Vallitalea guaymasensis: one gene and its partner. The protein of the gene in region 2 interacts with the protein of the main gene of each other region in a pairwise test. Links are inferred from orthologs where the notes say so. Each region holds a gene or a part of one and is shown on either strand. Other genes may lie near its edges.

The links.
Region 1: the proteins of topA (region 2) and HYG85_RS05045 interact in binary tests that used the Escherichia coli proteins (3 or more experiments, as listed by UniProt). The link is inferred for Vallitalea guaymasensis from one-to-one orthologs.

Annotation. Positions count from the first base shown.
Region 1 is NZ_CP058561.1:1,098,291-1,107,894, reverse strand. The notes cover bases 3,579-6,400. They hold HYG85_RS05045 (YigZ family protein), read left to right. Parts: upstream 3,579-4,564; coding sequence 4,565-5,236; downstream 5,237-6,400. Other genes in these bases: rbr (rubrerythrin), read left to right, coding at 5,793-6,383; HYG85_RS05040 (desulfoferrodoxin), read left to right, coding at 5,379-5,762; HYG85_RS05050 (lipoate--protein ligase), read left to right, coding at 3,579-4,533. Outside these bases: HYG85_RS05065 (DUF6514 family protein), read left to right, coding at 1-100; HYG85_RS05060 (helix-turn-helix domain-containing protein), read right to left, coding at 172-966; HYG85_RS05055 (glycoside hydrolase family 3 C-terminal domain-containing protein), read left to right, coding at 1,119-3,359; more of HYG85_RS05050, read left to right, coding at 3,529-3,578; HYG85_RS05030 (alkaline phosphatase family protein), read right to left, coding at 6,482-7,771; HYG85_RS05025 (MFS transporter), read left to right, coding at 8,363-9,604.
Region 2 is NZ_CP058561.1:5,096,495-5,106,165, reverse strand. The notes cover bases 2,743-5,631. They hold topA (type I DNA topoisomerase), read right to left. Parts: upstream 5,281-5,631; coding sequence 3,205-5,280; downstream 2,743-3,204. Other genes in these bases: dprA (DNA-processing protein DprA), read right to left, coding at 5,293-5,631; codY (GTP-sensing pleiotropic transcriptional regulator CodY), read right to left, coding at 2,743-3,003. In the rest of the region: flagellar basal-body MS-ring/collar protein FliF, read right to left, coding at 1-631; flagellar hook-basal body complex protein FliE, read right to left, coding at 703-1,008; flagellar basal body rod protein FlgC, read right to left, coding at 1,046-1,483; flagellar basal body rod protein FlgB, read right to left, coding at 1,542-1,916; more of codY, read right to left, coding at 2,236-2,742; more of dprA, read right to left, coding at 5,632-6,390; HYG85_RS21975 (lipid II:glycine glycyltransferase FemX), read right to left, coding at 6,407-7,636; alr (alanine racemase), read right to left, coding at 7,636-8,739; HYG85_RS21965 (YifB family Mg chelatase-like AAA ATPase), read right to left, coding at 8,824-9,671. UniProt on the Escherichia coli protein: Releases the supercoiling and torsional tension of DNA, which is introduced during the DNA replication and transcription, by transiently cleaving and rejoining one strand of the DNA duplex.

The DNA of each region.
Region 1 (9,604 bases), 4.0 Mb from region 2 along the record:
AACTGACAGTAAAGATAAGATTATAAACATAATTAATAAGCTCATAGCTAATATAGTAACCCCTGTGGGTATGGTTTGTGTGGTTGATGAATTATTTTAATTTAATATAGAAGTGGCTGTCCCGAGATACAACGTAAAATATATTATCCGACAGCCACTTTTCTATATGATTCAATCAGGTTTTATGTGATTTTGTTTGAAGGTATTAGGAGTCATTCCGCTAATTTGTTTGAATATCTTACTGAAATGGCTCTGAGTCGTGTAACCTAATCGGGTAGATATCTCCACTAATGATAGGTTAGTGAACAGAAGCAGATGTTTAGCTTTTTTTATTCTGTTAATATGAATATATTTGGTAAAACTAATTCCAATTTCCTTTTTAAAGGTTCTGGATAAATAACTGCTGTTAGCATTAACATGATCTGCAACATCAGTCAAAGTAAAGTTGGTACAAAGATTATCATTAATATATTTAATCACTTCTTTGGTTAAGGGAGAGTAATTATTCTTATTGGAAGATAGACTATTCTTTATCTGAGTCATGAAATCAAGTATCATTATAGCATTAAGATTAAGTAAAGATTCTTCATCACGTAGAGATTCTACTTTATTAATATACAGGTCACTAAGGAAATACGCATAATTTTCTTCTAAGCCAGTTTCAATAGCCATTCTAGTTATAAGTGCACAACTGCATATCATATTGTTCTTCAAAGACCTTATTGAGTTGTTTTCACATAATACTGAAGAAGGATAATTACTATACTCATATCCAACTTTTTCTAACTCGTCTATATTACCAGTAATAATTGCTTGGTAAAGTCGTTTTTCCAATTCATAAGGGTAATGGGAATGGTTGATAGAATCATTTTTTGATTCTTGGTATAAATATTCCTCTTTCTTGGACATATCGGTTATTTTGAGTGAGTTGAAAATCTGACTGAAATCCATATTGCCTATAAACACAAAATCCCTCCCAAAAGTAAAATATACGAAAAAAATAGTAAATAAAATGATATACAGTGGATAGATAAATCTTTACAATATAATCAATAACATTAATACAATTATATCAGATTGAGAGGTAAATAAGTAGATAAAATTAAGGAGGAGATAGTATGCAGGAAAAGATTAATAAGCTTCTATCAGAGTTGACATTAGAAGAGAAAGCTTCTTTATGTTCAGGTAAGGATTTTTGGACTACCGAGCCAATTGAAAGGTTAGATATTCCTTCAATCATGGTTACTGATGGACCTCATGGATTAAGAAAACAAGCTGGTGATTCAGACCATCTTGGAGTTAATACCTCAGTACCATCAACTTGTTTTCCTTCTGGTGTAGGATTAGCATCATCATGGGATAGAGATTTAGTAGAAAAAGTCGGGGTAGCATTAGGTGAAGAAACACAAACAGAAAATGTATCAGTCCTATTAGGCCCAGCAGTAAATATTAAGCGGTCACCTCTATGTGGGAGAAATTTTGAATATTTTTCAGAAGACCCATATTTATCAACTCAAATAGCTAAACATCATATATTAGGTGTTCAGAGTCAAGGAGTAGGAACATCTATAAAACACTTTGCTGCCAACAATCAAGAATACAAGAGAATGAGCGTTGATACTTTAGTTGATGAAAGAACCTTAAGAGAAATATATCTTGCTAGTTTTGAAACTGCCATCAAAGAAGCAAAACCATGGACTGTCATGTGTGCCTATAATAAATTAAATGGAACTTATTGTGCTGACAACTACAAACTGTTGACGGAAGTTCTTAGAGATGACTGGGGTTATGAAGGTTTGGTAATCTCAGACTGGGGAGCAGAAGATGATAGAGTAGAAGGAATCAAAGCTGGTATGGACCTAGAAATGCCAGGTAATGGAGGACTCAATGATAAAAAAATCGTTGAAGCAGTCAAAAAGGGTATTCTAGATGAAAAAGACCTAGATAAAGTTGTAAGAAGAATATTGGAACTAGTTTTTAAAGGAATAGAGAATGCAAGGGATATGAATTATGACAAAAAAGAACATGATTCATTAGCTAGGAAAGTTGCATCAGAATGTATGGTACTTCTTAAAAATAATGATAAAGTACTTCCATTGGATAAAGATAAAAAAGTTGCTGTAGTTGGTGAACTAGCAAATAACCCAAGATATCAAGGTGGTGGAAGTTCACATATAAACCCTACGTTTTTACACAATGCATTAGAAGAAATGGAGAAGCTTGGTACAGTTAATTTTGCAAAAGGATATGATGCTAATGTTGACGATCCTAGCCAGAAATTAGAAAATGAAGCAATAAGCTTAGCAAAAGAAAGTGAAGTGGTTATAGTATTTGCAGGTCTTCCGGATAGATATGAATCAGAAGGATACGATAGAAAACATATGCAAATGCCTGAAAACCAAGTTCATCTAATTGAAGAACTAAGTAAAGCTAATGAGAATATAGTAGTAGTATTGTTTAATGGTTCTCCTATAGAAATGTCTTGGATAAATAGTGTAAAAGCAGTATTAGAAGGATATCTAGGAGGGCAAGCAGGGGGAGGAGCTGTCGCTGATATTTTATATGGCAAGGTTAACCCTTCAGGCAAATTAGCTGAAACATTCCCAATTAGGTTGAATCATAATCCATCATCATTGAATTATCCAGGAAAAGAGAACAAAGTCTCCTATAACGAAGGATTATTTGTAGGATACAGATATTATGATGCCAAAGATATGGATACTCTATTTCCATTTGGACATGGACTTAGTTATACTATTTTTGAATATATTGATATTGAAATGAACAAAGATGAAATAGAAGACTCAGAAAATGTGGAAGTTACTGTAACAGTTAAAAATACTGGGGATACAGCTGGAAAAGAAGTTGTTCAATTATATGTAAGAGATATTGAATCATCAGTTATAAGACCAGTAAAAGAGTTAAAGGATTTTGCTAAGGTAGAACTAGTACCAGGTGAAGAAAAGAAAGTGAAATTCATATTGAATAAACGTTCTTTTGCTTACTATAACGTAGACATTAAAGACTGGCATGTGGAAACAGGTGAATTCCAAATATTAGCAGGTTCTTCAGTAGTCAATCTACCTCTTAAAGCAAATATTAGAGTCAATTCAACTAGAAAAATTAAAAAGTTATTTAATAGAAATTCAACATTCGTAGAAATAGCAGGTCATCCTGTAGGTGCAATGATAGTAAAACAGATTACTGAGAATATGAAACAAATGTTCAATGATTCAGATATATTTAATGAAAATGCATTGGAGGAGATGGCGGCAACTAATACTCTCAGATCACTTATAACATTTGGTGCCATGAACGAAGAAGAATTACAGAATCTAATCAATCAATTGAATGCCTAGTATTAATATGAAATGCAGGTCGGTCATTAGGATCGGCCTGTTTTTTTGTTTGAAATAATAGTCAATAACAAGTATAATCATATTATATAAAAACAAGATTTTAGTTAGAAGAAACTCATTTTAATACATATACAAATATAATAAATATTTATTCTTATAGGAGGTATTTATGAAACAAGCAAAAGTTGTAATAAGTACAAGCTTAGACCCATGGAAGAATTTATCTATTGAAGAATATTTGGTTAGGAATCTTGAGGAAGATCAATGTGTTTTATATTTATGGAAAAATGATAAGACTGTAGTTGTAGGTAAAAACCAAAACCCATGGAGGGAATGTAATATATCGCTTTTGGAAGACGAAGGAGTCAAATTATCAAGAAGGATAACTGGCGGAGGAGCCGTTTATCATGGACTTGGAAATCTTAATTTTTCATTTGTGATAAATAAATCTGATTATGACTTGGAAAGACAGCTAAAAGTAATATTGAATATGTGTGAAAAGTTAGGTATCCATGGTAAGCTTACTGGGCGCAATGATTTAACTGTAGATGATAAGAAATTTTCTGGTAATGCATTTTATCATGGCAAGAAGGTTTCGTTGCATCATGGTACTCTACTTATTAATGAAAACATGAGTAATCTAGCAAGATATCTAAATGTTTCTAAAGAAAAAATAAGTTCAAAAGGTGTAAAATCAGTTAAGTCAAGAGTTACCAATTTAGCAAGTTTCTATGAAGGTCTAAGTACTGAGATTGTTAGTGATATGTGTATAAAGAGTTTCGCAGATGAATATGCACATGGAAGTGATGGAATAATTATTGAGAAAGATCCTGAGTGGTTCAATAATGAAGATATCAATGGATTATATGAAAAGAATGCTTCATGGGATTGGAGATATGGCAAAGCAGCCAAATTCCAAGTGCTATTGGAAACCAGATTTAATTGGGGAGAAATACAGATTCATATAAATACTAAAAATGCTATAATAGATGAAGTAGCCATATATTCAGACTGCTTAGATCAAGATTTTATTGGGTTGTTACCTGATATGTTTATACAAGAGAAATATAATTCATCAATCATAGCACATAAGTTAAGAAATAATAAGTTATCCCAAGGAAGACAAAAAATGTTGGAAGATATTGCTGATTGGATAGAAAACAAGAAGTTTTAGTAATAAATAAGAAGTATAAGGATGATATCGTATGGTAGAAAAATATTTGACTATATTTGAAGATAATGAAGCTGAATTAGTGGAGAAAAAATCTCGATTCATAGCTACAATAAAACATGTAGAAACAGAAGAAGAAATAAAAGATTTTTTAGAGGGAATACGTAAAAAATATTGGAATGCAACTCATAATGTATTTGCTTACACCATAGGACTTAAACAACCGTTAGAACGATGTAGTGATGATGGGGAGCCTAGTGGTACTGCTGGTATGCCTATTCTAGAAGTAATAAGAGGTAGCAAATTACATAATGTAATAGTTGTTGTAACTAGATATTTTGGAGGGACTTTACTTGGTACAGGTGGGCTTGTAAGAGCTTATGGAGGTTGTGCTAAGTTGGGAATAGAATCATCCAATGTAGAAGAGAATATATTATATTATTTAATTGATGTTAAAGTAGATTATACTTTATCAGGTAAAGTACAATATGAAATATTACAGAATGATTATATCATTAATGATACTGGGTATCTTGATCAAGTATGTTATTCAGTATTAGTTGAATATAACAAGAAAGAATCATTCTTGAATAAGATGGTTGATATAACTAGTGGAGCAGCTGATATTGTTAATAAAGGAATACATTACGGAACAGGTACTAATGATAAAATTAGATTAAGAAAAGTAGATCTGCCAGAAAAATAGACCATATTAAACATTTGAGATGTTAATATATAGTGGTTCATAATTCTAAAAGGATTATCAATTGAGATATAGAATATATCTAATAAGGTGTAATTTTTTTTATACTCTATAATAATTAATTTTAACAAAAGGAGGAAATAGAATGACAAAAAAACTAGAAATCTATAAATGTCCACATTGTGGAAACATTGTTGAGGTTTTTGTAGGAAATGGCGCGCCAATAGTATGTTGTGGTGAAAAAATGCAATTATTAGAAGAACAGACAGCTGATACTTCTAAAGAGAAACATGTACCATTTATTGAAGAGATAGAGAACGGTTATAAAGTTAGAATTGGAGAAAATCAAGCTCATCCAATGACTGAAAAACATCATATAATGTGGATAGAATTAGTTGCAGACTCTCATATATATAGAAAAGAATTAACTCCTGATGACGAACCAGAAGCCACATTCATAGTACCAAAAACAGATAATGTTTTTGCAAGAGAATATTGTAATATCCATGGATTATGGAGAAAAAATTAAGATATAGATAAACAAATTGAATACGGAGGAATTGTAATGAAATCATTAAAGGGAACAAGAACAGCTGAGAATCTTTTAAAAGCTTTTGCTGGCGAATCACAAGCAAGAAACAGATATACTTTCTATGCATCAATTGCTAAAAAAGAAGGATATGTACAAATATCCAATATATTTTATGAAACAGCAGACAATGAGAAAGAACATGCAAAGAGATTTTTTAAGTTTCTGAAACAAGATTATAAACATGAAGCAATTGAAATAACTGCAGGTTTTCCTATTACTCTTGGAGATACAAAAGATAATCTGTTAGCTGCTGCCAATGGAGAAAATGAAGAATGGTCTGATTTATACCCAGCATTTGCAGAAGTAGCAAGAGAAGAAGGATTTGAAAATATTGCAGTTGTATTTGAGAAGATTGGTTCTGTAGAGAAGCATCATGAAGAAAGATATAGAAAATTATTAAGTAATATTGGAGACGGCAGTGTTTTCAAAAAAGAAGAAAAAACTTTATGGAAATGCGATAATTGTGGCTATATACACGAAGGAGATAGCGCACCTCAGGTATGTCCAGCATGTGCACATCCACAATCATATTTTGAACTTTTATGTGATAATTTTTAATAGTGATAAATAGAGCATACTAGTATTATTATGAGCTGTTCATATATATCACAAAAGTATTCTAATGGATATTTTTGTATAAATTATGGCAGCTCTTTTTAGTGTTTTAAAAGAGAATCCAAACATTTACCATCAATATTTTTCATAGGTATATTCATTATCTTAGCTATGGTTGGCGCTACATCAACTAGTGTAGCTTGTGGTATATATGTGTTATTGATGTTATTACCTTTGGCAAAAAGAAGTGTTCTCATATTAGGATGAGTAGGTAAAAATCCATGGTCAGCTATATGGGGTCTTGATAATTTGGTTCTAGGGATTATTAATTGATTGCATATGTGATTATTGAAGACATAGCCATCCTTAGCTTCTAGAACAAACTGAAAACTATTATCTAGGTGGAATAATCTATTAGTTTCTTCACTTGTATATACTTTCTTTATTCCACTTTCTGGATTAGATTGTAATTCTAATAATTGAGCATAAACCTTTTTGTATAATTGTTTATCTCCTTCATTTTTGATACATATCTGTGCAGAACCACCACATGCGTTACAGAATGCTTTCCAAGATATGATTCTATTTCTATCATTTGTTATTATCAGTTTGTTTTCTTTGAAAAAAGAATTCATACATATATAATATTTGTAATTATTCATACCATGATCACCTAATATTATGAAGTCTGTTTGATCATATATATTAGCCTTTTTAGTAGAGTTAATAAGTCCTTCTATACGAGAATCCATAGTATTTAATATACATTGGATTTTAGTTGCGCTAGTACCAAGTCTATGCATAGTGTAATCCAACTGAGTGAAATGAATGAATAATAGATTTGGCTGTTTTTTTAAGATCAGATAGTTGGAAATATCATCAGCTATGTTATCCAAGGTGGGTTGAGCTGAACAACTTAATTTTGCATTTTTTAATGCAGGAATAATAAGATTTCTACTACTGTTTTTTATATAATTACTTATAAAACAACCTGGTTCTATAGGCCATAATTCGGGCATGTTATATGTTATTGTAGCACCAGCCATTACTGGCCATAATATAGAAGCACATGTATATCCCTGTTTCTTTGCATAGTCAAATATAGTTGGAACTTTTATGGATTTTTCATACCAATACCATTCTGGTTTCTTATATCTCTCTGGCTGACATTTTTTATTGGATACAATACCATGTTTATTGGGATATGTACCGGTTATTATGGAAGTGTGGCAGGGATATGTTAAGCTAGGATATATACTATACATATTTCTTACATAAGAGCCTTCTGAGATGTATGATTTAAAAGTAGGCAAGTCTTTTATATAATTAAAATCGAGAGCATTTAATGCATCGATACTAATGACTATGATATGCTTATTATATTTGTTCATTGTATTGCTCCTGTTTTGTTATTATATTATACAACTATGCTCATATTTGTAAATTTGTGTTAATTATAGTTATAAATAGTATATCCATATATGGTAATCTTTATAGATGGTATAAATAGTTCTTGACAATGGTATGTATATCATTATATAATTTTATAAGAAATTTGTTTAAGAAAGGAAGGTTGTTTTATGATAATTAAATTACATATCACATCAAATAAAACAGTAAATACCCAATTACAATCTAAGAAATATAAAACAACCTGTGTTAGTGATAAATAATAGTTAAATATTATAAGTGAATCTTATATAATTATAGTTAGCTAGTCACAGGTATATATAACTGTGGCTATTATTATGCCTTATTATGAGAAAGGTATAATAACTTGTATGTAATATTGATTTGTCAATGAGTAAATCTATAATATTACGACTATAATTATGCATACCTTGTATAGATATATAGCCATGGAACGTAAGTTACGTTAACATGGCTTTTTTATATTGTAGAAAAGGTGAATTATTGAAAAGTGGATTTATTTGTAATGCTTCTATTAAAAAATTAATACAGACAAAAGGAGAACTAGGATTATGCAGAGGTTAATGAAATTAATAGAACCATATCGAGGATTAAAAAGAGAAATATATATTATATTTATCGCAAAAACTGTCAATGCAATGGGAGCGTTTGTCTTTCCATTTCTAACATTATTATTAAACAATAAAATAGGTTTATCAGAAAGTGAAACAGGAACTTTTATAGCCATTAGCGGGTTGTTATTTATACCCTCAAGTTTAATTGGAGGAAAGCTATCGGATATCATAGGGAGAAAGAAGCTTATAGTTATTTTTGAGACATTAGGCATATTATGCTATGGTGCTTGTTGCTTTATACAGCCTACCATGTTAATGGCTTATTTGCTATTATTATCCGGAATATTATTTGGTATAGCTGGACCAGCTCATGATGCAATGACTGCTGATTTAACTACTCCGGAAGAGAGAGAAGGGGCATATTCACTTAACTATTTAGGGTTTAACTTTGGCTATGCTATAGCTATGCTATTTGCAGGAACTTTATTTGAATATAATCTAAAACTGTTTTTTCTATTAGATGTTGTAACTGGTTTAATTGGAATAACACTTATAGGATTATTTGTTAGTGAGACTCTACATAATAGTAGTAAAGAGATATCACAAGATCGTGAATTAGAAAAGAAAGAAGAAGGATCTATACTGGACGTATTATTCTCTAGACCAATATTAATCGCATTTGCATTAGCACTTTTTGGTTATAGATTCGTATATTCTCAATGGTCCTTCATGTTGCCATTACATGCAAAAGATAATTTTCCCGCTGATGGAGCAGCTTTGTATGGTGCTTTAGGGACTTTTAACGCAATTATTGTTGTTGTATTAACACCTGTGCTGACTTCATTATTTAGTAAAAAAACTAATGTAAAAAGAGTATTCTATGCAGGTATATTATTTACTATAGGATTTGGTATGTTAGGGTTTATTTCAACGAGAGTAGCATTCTTCACTTCAGTGTTTATATTTACTCTAGGAGAAATACTTGAAGCTATAAGTGTAATGCCGTTTATTATGAATCATACTCCTGCTACTCATAGAGGAAGGATGAGTTCAGTTTTACCTATAACTATGGGATTAGGTTTTACAGTAGGACCACTAATAATGGGACATGTTCTTGAAGCAACGAGTTTTTCTATTGCTTGGAAGATATGTGCTTTGATTGTAGGTGTATCCACATTGTGGATGATAAGAATAAACAAGAATGAGATTAAAAGCAGAGTAGATGAAGAAGAAGCTGTT
Region 2 (9,671 bases):
GTATTCTTACATTTTTAAGATCTAAGTTCTCTACAGAAGATGCTAAAAAGTTAGCAATACCAACTACTTGATCATCTGTTAGTTCATGTGATGTAGTAAGTATAGCAGATGCTTTAGCCTCCTTGACATCATCAAATATTGTTCTATCTTGATCTGGTGTAACTAATTTAACTACGGCTGACTCAACATCCTCAATAACTGATATTTTATCTCCTAGTTCATTTTCAAATGCTAATTTGTGTTTTGCTCTTTTTTCTGCTTCAGTAGTACTAAGACTAGAATTAAAAGCCTCTTTGTATGTCATACCAGTATTTGATATGATACCCATGCTATCTAATGCCATTTGAGCATCTTGCTTTCTCTTTTTGTCAACATACACCGAAGAAGCATTGTCTCGAACTTCATATTTGATCCCTTGTTCTTGTAATAAAGTTTTAACTTGGTTAGTAGTTTTTGGTTCCAATCCTGAAACAAAGGGAACCATTTTAGTTTTATTAAGTGCTATTGTCAATATACTCAATGCAATAACCGTAACTACCACAGCTGCAATTATTTGCAACTTCTGTTTTTTGTCAAATTTGTTCCAGAACCCGGTTATTTGGTCTGAAATTTTACTTATAAAACCAGGCATATGTACACCCCTTTAACATAAATCACACATCCATTTTCTAACTTAGTTTAGGTTTGACATCTAAATATTATTTAGACTTGCATACGCATTATTTCATTATATGCATCAAGTAATTTATCTCTTAATTTTACTGTGTATTGTAATGCTACTGAAGCTTTTTCTGATGCGATTAGAACATCAACAAAATTATCAGTTTTTCCTGCAGCAAAATCTGTAGTTACTTGTTCGGATTTTTTTTGCAACTGATTAGTATCATCTATTAACCCAATTGCTGCTTTGTAGATATCCTCAAATAATTGTCCAGATTCTTTTTTTGACTTATTTCCGCTGGATATAAGATTATTTATGCTGCTAATATCCCCAATCTGAATTCCCATTTTGCATCTCTCCAATCATCTCAATTATGTTAATCTCTTATTTGCCAATTTCTAAAGATTTCATTGCCATTGATTTTGTCGCATTCATCGCAGTAACATTAGCCTCATAAGAACGATTGGCTGAAATCATATTTACCATTTCTTCTATTGTATTAACATTAGGCATTAATACATATCCATCATCGCCAGCTTCTGGATGACTAGGATCATATACTCTTTTTAATGGTTTTGTATCTTCGATAATCTTGGATACCTTAACTCCTGAAGCCTTATAATTATCAATAGAATCATTAAGCATCGAACCGAAATTGTTGCTTTTTTGTTCTTCAAAAAGTAAAACTTTTCTTTTATATGGTCCACCATCTTTTGTTTTAGTGGTATTTACATTAGCAAGATTTTGTGAAATAATGTCCATCCTTAGTCTTTGGGCAGTCAAGCCGGTTGCACTAACATTCATTGAATTAAAAAAAGACATTTACATTTACCTCCAATCATAATTAATGTTTATATAACATATTACCTCTTATTTCTAATTAACGACTTAAAACTGTTTTAATTCTACTAAAATTATTAGATACTTGGTCAACTAAAACGTTGAATTTAATCTGATTTTTTGTAAGTTCTGTCATTTCTGTGTCAATGTTTACATTATTACCATCTAATCTATAACTTAGATTTGCTTTATCGACAACTACCTGTGGTGTTAATGCATTAGTATCTATATCTGACAATTTATTATTAGATAGTAATGCTTCTTGTAATAATCCTTCAAATTTAACATCTTTCCTTTTATAACCTGGTGTATCTTCATTAGCAATATTTTCTGAAATTACATTATGCCTCATTAAACTTGCATCTAAAGATTTGCCTAGAATATTAATTCCATTGTACATATTATTACTGATCATAATTCCACCTGCCTTTTTTATCCATTAATATTAATTATAATTTATATGTCGAAAATTGCAAGGCTTTTGTAATGAGCAATTAGACTTAATTTACACTAATCTAATAAATAAGACTTAATAATTAATTTAAGTTATTTAATACTCAATTATCTCTTCCAAAAAAATACTTTTATCCTATATATTGTATCAGTTTATGTCATAATATACAATATATACTTAACAATTTTTGAAAAATCTCCCTAGAATTTACAGTAATAGTTTTTTTTGTAATCAAAAAAGGGAAAGCTCTTATCGAGCTTCCCCTCCTTATTATAAAATCTTATAGTTTCCTGAGTTCTTCAATCAATACGTCATTAAGAACCTTAATATAAGTTCCTTTCATACCTAATGAACGAGATTCAATAACTCCTGCACTCTCGAATTTTCTAAGTGCATTAACAATTACAGATCTAGTTATTCCAACTCTATCAGCTATTTTACTTGCAACCAATATGCCCTCACTACCATTCAATTCCTCAAAGATATGAGTAATCGCTTCTTGTTCTGAGAATGATAATGTACCAATTGCAGATTTAACGATAGTAGTCTTTCTAATTTCTTCTGTGTTTTCTTCGTTGATTGATCTCATGATTTCTAGTCCTACAACAGTAGCACCATATTCACTTAATATTATGTCCTCAATGTCATAGGAAGCATTATTCTTATATAGGAATAAAGTTCCAAGTCTTTCTCCCGCAATATCTATTGGAATAATAATTCCAATATAATTGTTTGCGTTTACGTTTGAAGAGAACCCTAATGTTTCAAGATTAACATTTTCTTTTGTTGATAAAACATTTAATAGTCTTTCGTTTAAATTTTCATCAATACATGCTCCTAGTTTATCTTGTAACAACTCTTCAATAATACCAATCTCTTCCCTGTTATGAAGTCCTAGTAATTTGCCCTTTTTACTAATGACTAATGCATTAGAATATAAAATATCACTAAGCACTTCACATATGTCGGTAAATATTACCCTTTGTGTACCTGTTCTTTGTAATAATCTGTTGATCTTTCTTGTTTTATCCAGTAGTTGTACACTCATTAAATTTTTCCCTCCTAAATTATTATGCTATTAAGCTAAAAGCATCAACCAAGTTGCATAGTTTATTATATTACGAAGCTTCTAAATATTCAAGTATATATTTTAAATTGACGCTATAACCTAGCTTTTTTTAACTCCAAAGTAACTGCCCTAGAATTTTATTTCTAATTACTTTGACATCTTTCATGAATAACAAAATTATTATTCCTGTTCTTCTTTTTCCTTGAGAACGCTATAATTACATTCTTCGTTGTTACATTTTAGATATTTGCCCTTTTCAACCATAATAGTTCCACACTTTGGACATATTTCCTTAGTAGGTCTATTCCAAGTCATAAAATCACATTCTGGGTTATTTTCACACCCATAATATCTTCTGCCCTTTTTAGTCTTTTTAATAAAGACTTCGCCACTACATTTAGGGCAAGATACACCTTCAACCTTTTCATATAAAGGTTTTGCGTTTCTGCATTCTGGAAAACCAGGACATGCTAAAAACTTACCGTATCTACCTATTTTGATTACCATGTTTCTACCACATTTATCACATAGAACATCAGAAACTTCATCCTTTATTTCAATTTTGCCTATTTTTTCTTCAGCGTATTCAATTGTTTCGTAAAAATTAGGATAAAATTTTCTAAGTACTTCTTTCCATTGTATATTTCCAGTCTCAACTTCATCTAGTTCTTTTTCAAGCGCTGCTGTGAATTTAACATTTACTATATCTTCAAAATATTTTTCCATTATCTCGTTAACTATTTCTCCTAGCTCTGTAGGAAAGATATTCTTCTTTTCTTTTGAAACATAGCCTCTTTTTTGAATGGTAGATATAGTCGGTGCATAGGTACTTGGTCTACCAACACCATTCTCTTCTAATGTCTTTACCAATGATGCTTCTGTATATCTAGGTGCCGGTTGAGTAAAATGTTGTTTTTTGCTCAAATCTATTAAATTTAAATTAGAATCTTTATTAATATTCCCAATTTTTTGGTTGTCTTCCTTATCATCTGAGATATTATATACTTTTAAAAATCCATCGAAGATCAAAACAGAACCGGAAGCGTTAAATCTGTAATCTCCTCCATTAATTTTAATTGATTTTGTAGCGTATTTAGCGGGTTTCATTCTACTTGCAACAAATCTGTTGTAAATCAACTTATATAATCTCAATTGATCCCTTGATAGTGATTCTTTTATATCATCGGGATAAATATCAACATAAGTCGGTCTTATAGCTTCATGGGCATCTTGAACATTACTCTTTTTATTGCTCGAGATTTTATTATTATTTACATACTCTTCTCCAAAACTACTTGAAATGTATTCTTTTACAGCTTTATCTGCATCATCAGATATACGAGTTGAGTCAGTACGTAGATAAGTAATAAGTCCTACAGTACCTTTTCCCTTTACATCTATACCTTCATATAACTGTTGAGCTATTCTCATTGATTTAGAAGTTGTAAAATTAAGTTTCTTAGCAGCTTCTTGTTGAAGAGTACTCGTAATAAACGGTAGAAGTGGTTTTTTTAGTCTTTCACTTTCTTTAACATCACTTACAATATATTCTTTATCCTTTAGGTATTCAATTATTTCATCAACCTGCTCTTTTGAAGATATTTTCATCTTTTTGCTCTTACCATAGAATGTAGCAGTGAATTTGTCTTTTGAATCCTTATCTTGCAACTTGGCATCTAATGACCAATATTCTTCCGGTATGAAGCTGTTAATTTCTTCTTCCCTATCACAAATGAGTTTTAGAGCTGTTGATTGGACCCTTCCTGCACTGAGTCCTTTTTTTATTTTTTTCCATAGTAGCGGGCTAATCTTATATCCGACTATTCTGTCGAGTATCCTTCTAGCCTGTTGAGCATCAACCAAATCCATGTTAATTTCTCTAGCTTGTTTTATCGAATTCTTAACTGCATTTTTTGTTATTTCATTAAAAGTTATTCTGTAGAATTTTTTGTCTGCTAAATTCAGAGAAAATAACAAATGCCATGATATTGCTTCACCTTCGCGGTCAGGGTCAGTAGCGAGAAAAACTTTGTTAGCCTTTTTTACTTCTTTTCTAAGATGTTTTAGGAGTTCTCCTTTACCTCTTATAGTAATATATTTCGGTTCAAAATCATTTTCTACGTCTACCCCTAACTGACTTTTGGGTAAATCTCTTACATGTCCCATTGAAGCTTCAACTTTATAATTGCTACCTAAAAATTTTTTTATAGTCTTTGCTTTTGCAGGCGATTCAACTATTACTAAATTCTTTGCCATTTTTACCCTCCACTACAATTTTCTAATAAAATATTTGTTTGGCAGTTGTTTTATTACGCCCTTAAGTTCCAGTTTTGTTAATATCAACCCAAGTTCATCAATTGGTATGTTTGACTTAATATGTATATCGTCAATAAATAAAGGTTCTAAACTTAAACAAGAATACACTATTTTTTCAATTTCTGCAAGTCCTAAAGTAATATTTTCTGAATTTTTTTGTTTTTCCTTGGTGAAACTCACAGAAATTTCATCTAAAATATCATCGATATTGGTTACCATTTTAGCACCCATTTTTATTAAATTATTAGTACCTTCACTTAGCTTATCTGTTATCCTGCCAGGGATACTATAGACATCTTTTCCTTGTTCCAATGCTTGGTCTGCTGTTATTAGAGAACCACTTTTTCCTGCAGCTTCTATAACTAGTACTCCATCACTTATTCCACTAATAATTCTATTTCTTAGAGGAAAATTACCTGGTTTTGGAATTTGATTAACTGGAAATTCAGATATTAGAGCTCCTTTATGACTAATGTCATCCATTAATTTATAATTTTCCTTAGGATAACATATGTTAACACCTGATCCAAGAACAGCGTAAGTTCTGCCACCACCTTCCAGTGCACCTATATGAGCAGCAGTATCAATGCCTCTTGCCATCCCACTTATAATTATAATTCCCATTTTTGCTAATTCTCTTCCAAAAAGTTTTGCAACTTCCCTACCATATTCAGTACATCTTCTAGCACCAACTACAGCTATGATGGGAGAATCATCTTTTATATCTCCTTTTACATAAATACCATAGGGATAATCATAAATATTTTTCAAGTTATCTGGGTACAAATCATCATCAATAGAATAAAAATTGATGTTACTCTTTTTTATTCTGTTATAATATTCTATTATCTTATCCTTATTTCTAGACTGGATAATTGCTTTTCTATCAATTTCTCTTAAGCCTTTAACTTCACTGAGTTCATCAGTGGCTTCCCAAATATACTTTGGTTCATCAAAATAATTTAATAGATATTTTATTTTTTTAAGCCCAATACCTTTTATGTTGTTCAACCATAACCAATAGTGCTCCTTTTCCATAACACTCCCCATACGCATCATCCTTTAGTTATTTTTTCCTAAGTTTTCTAATTAATCTTTTTACTTTTGGCACCCAAAATTCCCATAGATTATAATAAAATTTACTAACCACCAAATCAAACTCGCCTATATACTCAACAAAATCACCATTAAATCCCTTTTTAAACCTGTATAAACCATATAGGTGATGATTTGGGTCAAGATTACCTGAAATACCTCTAAAATCATATAATGTGCAGCCACAATCCATAGAATATGCTATCATATGCCATTGCAATAAATAATTAGGCATTAGATTTCTATATAAGTTGTCACTTGCTCCATACAGATACCATGCTTTTTTCCCATTCAATAACACAATTGCTCCAGAAACAATAATTCCATCTAGATTTTTACTAGCCAACTCTGTCATCTCCGGAATTTCTCTTTGGAGTTTATTAATCCTATCTTCGTTTGGTTTTTTTGAGTTTTCTTCTTTCTCCAAGTCACTGATAGCTTTATCTAGTGCTTTTTTAACATTATATTTAGCCATGAACAGCTTCATTTTACCTTGTTTTTCCATAGTGTTATACATATCTTTAAAATACTTTAAAGGTCTCGTAATAAAGCCGTCTCTAGAGCCTGTAACTCGCATGATTCTTTCAAATTCTTCTAGGTCGTCTATACTTCCTTCATATATTTCAATACCCTTTTTTTCTGCAAGTCTAATATTGTACCTTGTTTTATGATGAAAACTTTTGAATAATGTATCTTTATCCTTATCAACATCTAACTTGAATACAAATCTAGGCTGAATTCCCTCAAAATCAAGATTTGTTCCCTTGTGTGCATAACCCATATTTTTCAATGATTCTATGAGCTTAGTGTTGTCTATACCATCTTCTTTTATGTCTCCATCTATAGTTCTTTCCTTATATATTATACATGGGTCAATTTTCACAAAGATCGCCTTTGTTTTTTTAGCATATTGCTTTAATTCTTTTGTGAATTCTTTAACTAAGTCAATATTTTCATAATCAAGAACATATCCTCTTGGAGCATATAAAATATATCTTGATAAGCCAGGTAATTTTCTTCTAAGGAGCATAGCTGATGCTTGCAAATCACCACTACCATCTTCTAAACCAACTAATTCCTTAGTCCACTCTCCAATACACTTTAGGTTTCCCCATTCTATAGATTGTAGAGCATGTCCGTTAGGATGGTTTTCATTAAATAAAGTAAATTTTTTTTCATCTATGTGTGTAACAAATTTCATTAACTCTTTACCTCCGAAATGTATGTCCTTTTTATATTCTCTTTTACAAAAATAGGCGAGATCTTTATCTCAACCATAATCTCATCAGGGTCATCTAAGCCTGTAATATCAACAATAGTGTATTGCATATTAGGTCTCCCTAATATTTCTAAAGGTTTTCCTTTATAGAATATTACTGTTTTATTCCTGAATAGATATCTATATATTTCTTTTAGATAATATATAATAACTGAACCGAATTTGGAACCTATAGGTTTCTTAATCAATCCCATTCCACAATAAAATCCCATTGGAACTATTCCTATAGTTTTATCCTGTTTTGATTTATAACTATTGCCATAACCTATATGTTCTCCGGCTTTAATACTTTTAGAATATATGATTTTGGCTCTAATATCAGCAATCTTTTTGAGTCCTATTCTTTTCTTACTATTACAGGGACCGTATAAAGCATTACCTAATCTTACCATATTATAATGAGCTTCTTTATAGTCTATTGTATTTTCGCTATTACATATATGATAAATCAAGCCATTGTAATGCTGATTAAAGAAAGTTATATATTTATCAAACTTTTCTTTTTGTCCTAATACATAAGACCTATTATTTTTATATGTTGTTGCAAAATGAGAATATACCCCTTCTAGTATGGCACAAGTAGCTTTTTCACATAGTGACTTAACTTCTTCCAATTGGTCGTAATCTATACCAAATCTATTCATTCCAGTTTCTACTTTTAAGTGAAACTTAATCGTTTTTTTATTGTTTTCTGTCCAATCAATCAGTTTTCTTAATTGATTCAATGAACAGATACTCATAGTAATATTATTCTCATAAACTATATCAAACTCTTCAGTGGGTCCCATTAGAAAAATAGGTAGTTCTAAACCGTTTTTTCTAAGTTCAACACCTTCGTCCAATAATCCTACTCCAAAATAATTTACATCACCACTTAATGCTTTTGCAATTTCTACACTTCCATGTCCATAAGCATTACCTTTTACAACTGCCATAATCATGGTATCATTACTTAATTGTTCTTTTATTTTGGATAGGTTATAATAAAGGTTATGAAGATTAACTTCCAAATAGATATCAGACAATTGTCTTCCTCCTCAAATCATTCTATTAATTTCCCTAAGTTAACATTATAAACAGTTTATGGAATAATATCAAGTTACTATTTATTAATCAAAGTAGTTACGGTCAAGAGATCTATACTGAATTGCTTCTGCTAGATGTTTTTCTTCTATGTCATTTTCACCGTCTAGATCCGCTATTGTTCTTGCAACTTTTAATATTCTATGATATGCTCTAGCACTCAAATCCAGCTTCTCGAAGGCTAACTTCATCATTTCTCTGGACTTATCATCCAACTGACAATATTTTTCAATCTGAGCAGCACTTAACATTGAGTTAAAATATATCTTAGAATCTTTATATCGTTCTTGCTGAATCTTATGAGCTCTCATTACTCGTTCTTTAATATCCTTAGACGTTTCCATTTTCTTTTTATTATTAAGTTCATTGTAATTAACATTATTGGCCTCTACATGCAAATCTATTCTATCAAGTAGTGGTCCAGATATTTTATTAAGATATCTTTTTATTTGTAATGGAGTACAGCTGCATTTTTCTCTGTCGGGATAATATCCGCATGGACAAGGATTAAGAGAAGCTACAAGCATAAAATTAGCTGGATATGTAATTGTTGCATTCACCCTAGAAATTGTTACTTTACCATCTTCTAGAGGTTGTCTCATTACTTCTAATACATTTTTGCTAAACTCAGGCATCTCATCTAGGAATAATACCCCATTATGAGACAAACTTATTTCTCCTGGTCTTGGAATTCTTCCTCCACCTGTCAACGCTGAGTTTGAAACTGTATGGTGGGGAGCCCTAAATGGTCTCTTAGTGACTAGAGCCTGATCTTTTCTTAACAATCCAGCTACACTATATATCTTAGTTATTTCTATACTCTCTTCAAAAGTCAGATCTGGCAATATGGTAGGTAATCTCTTTGCCATCATAG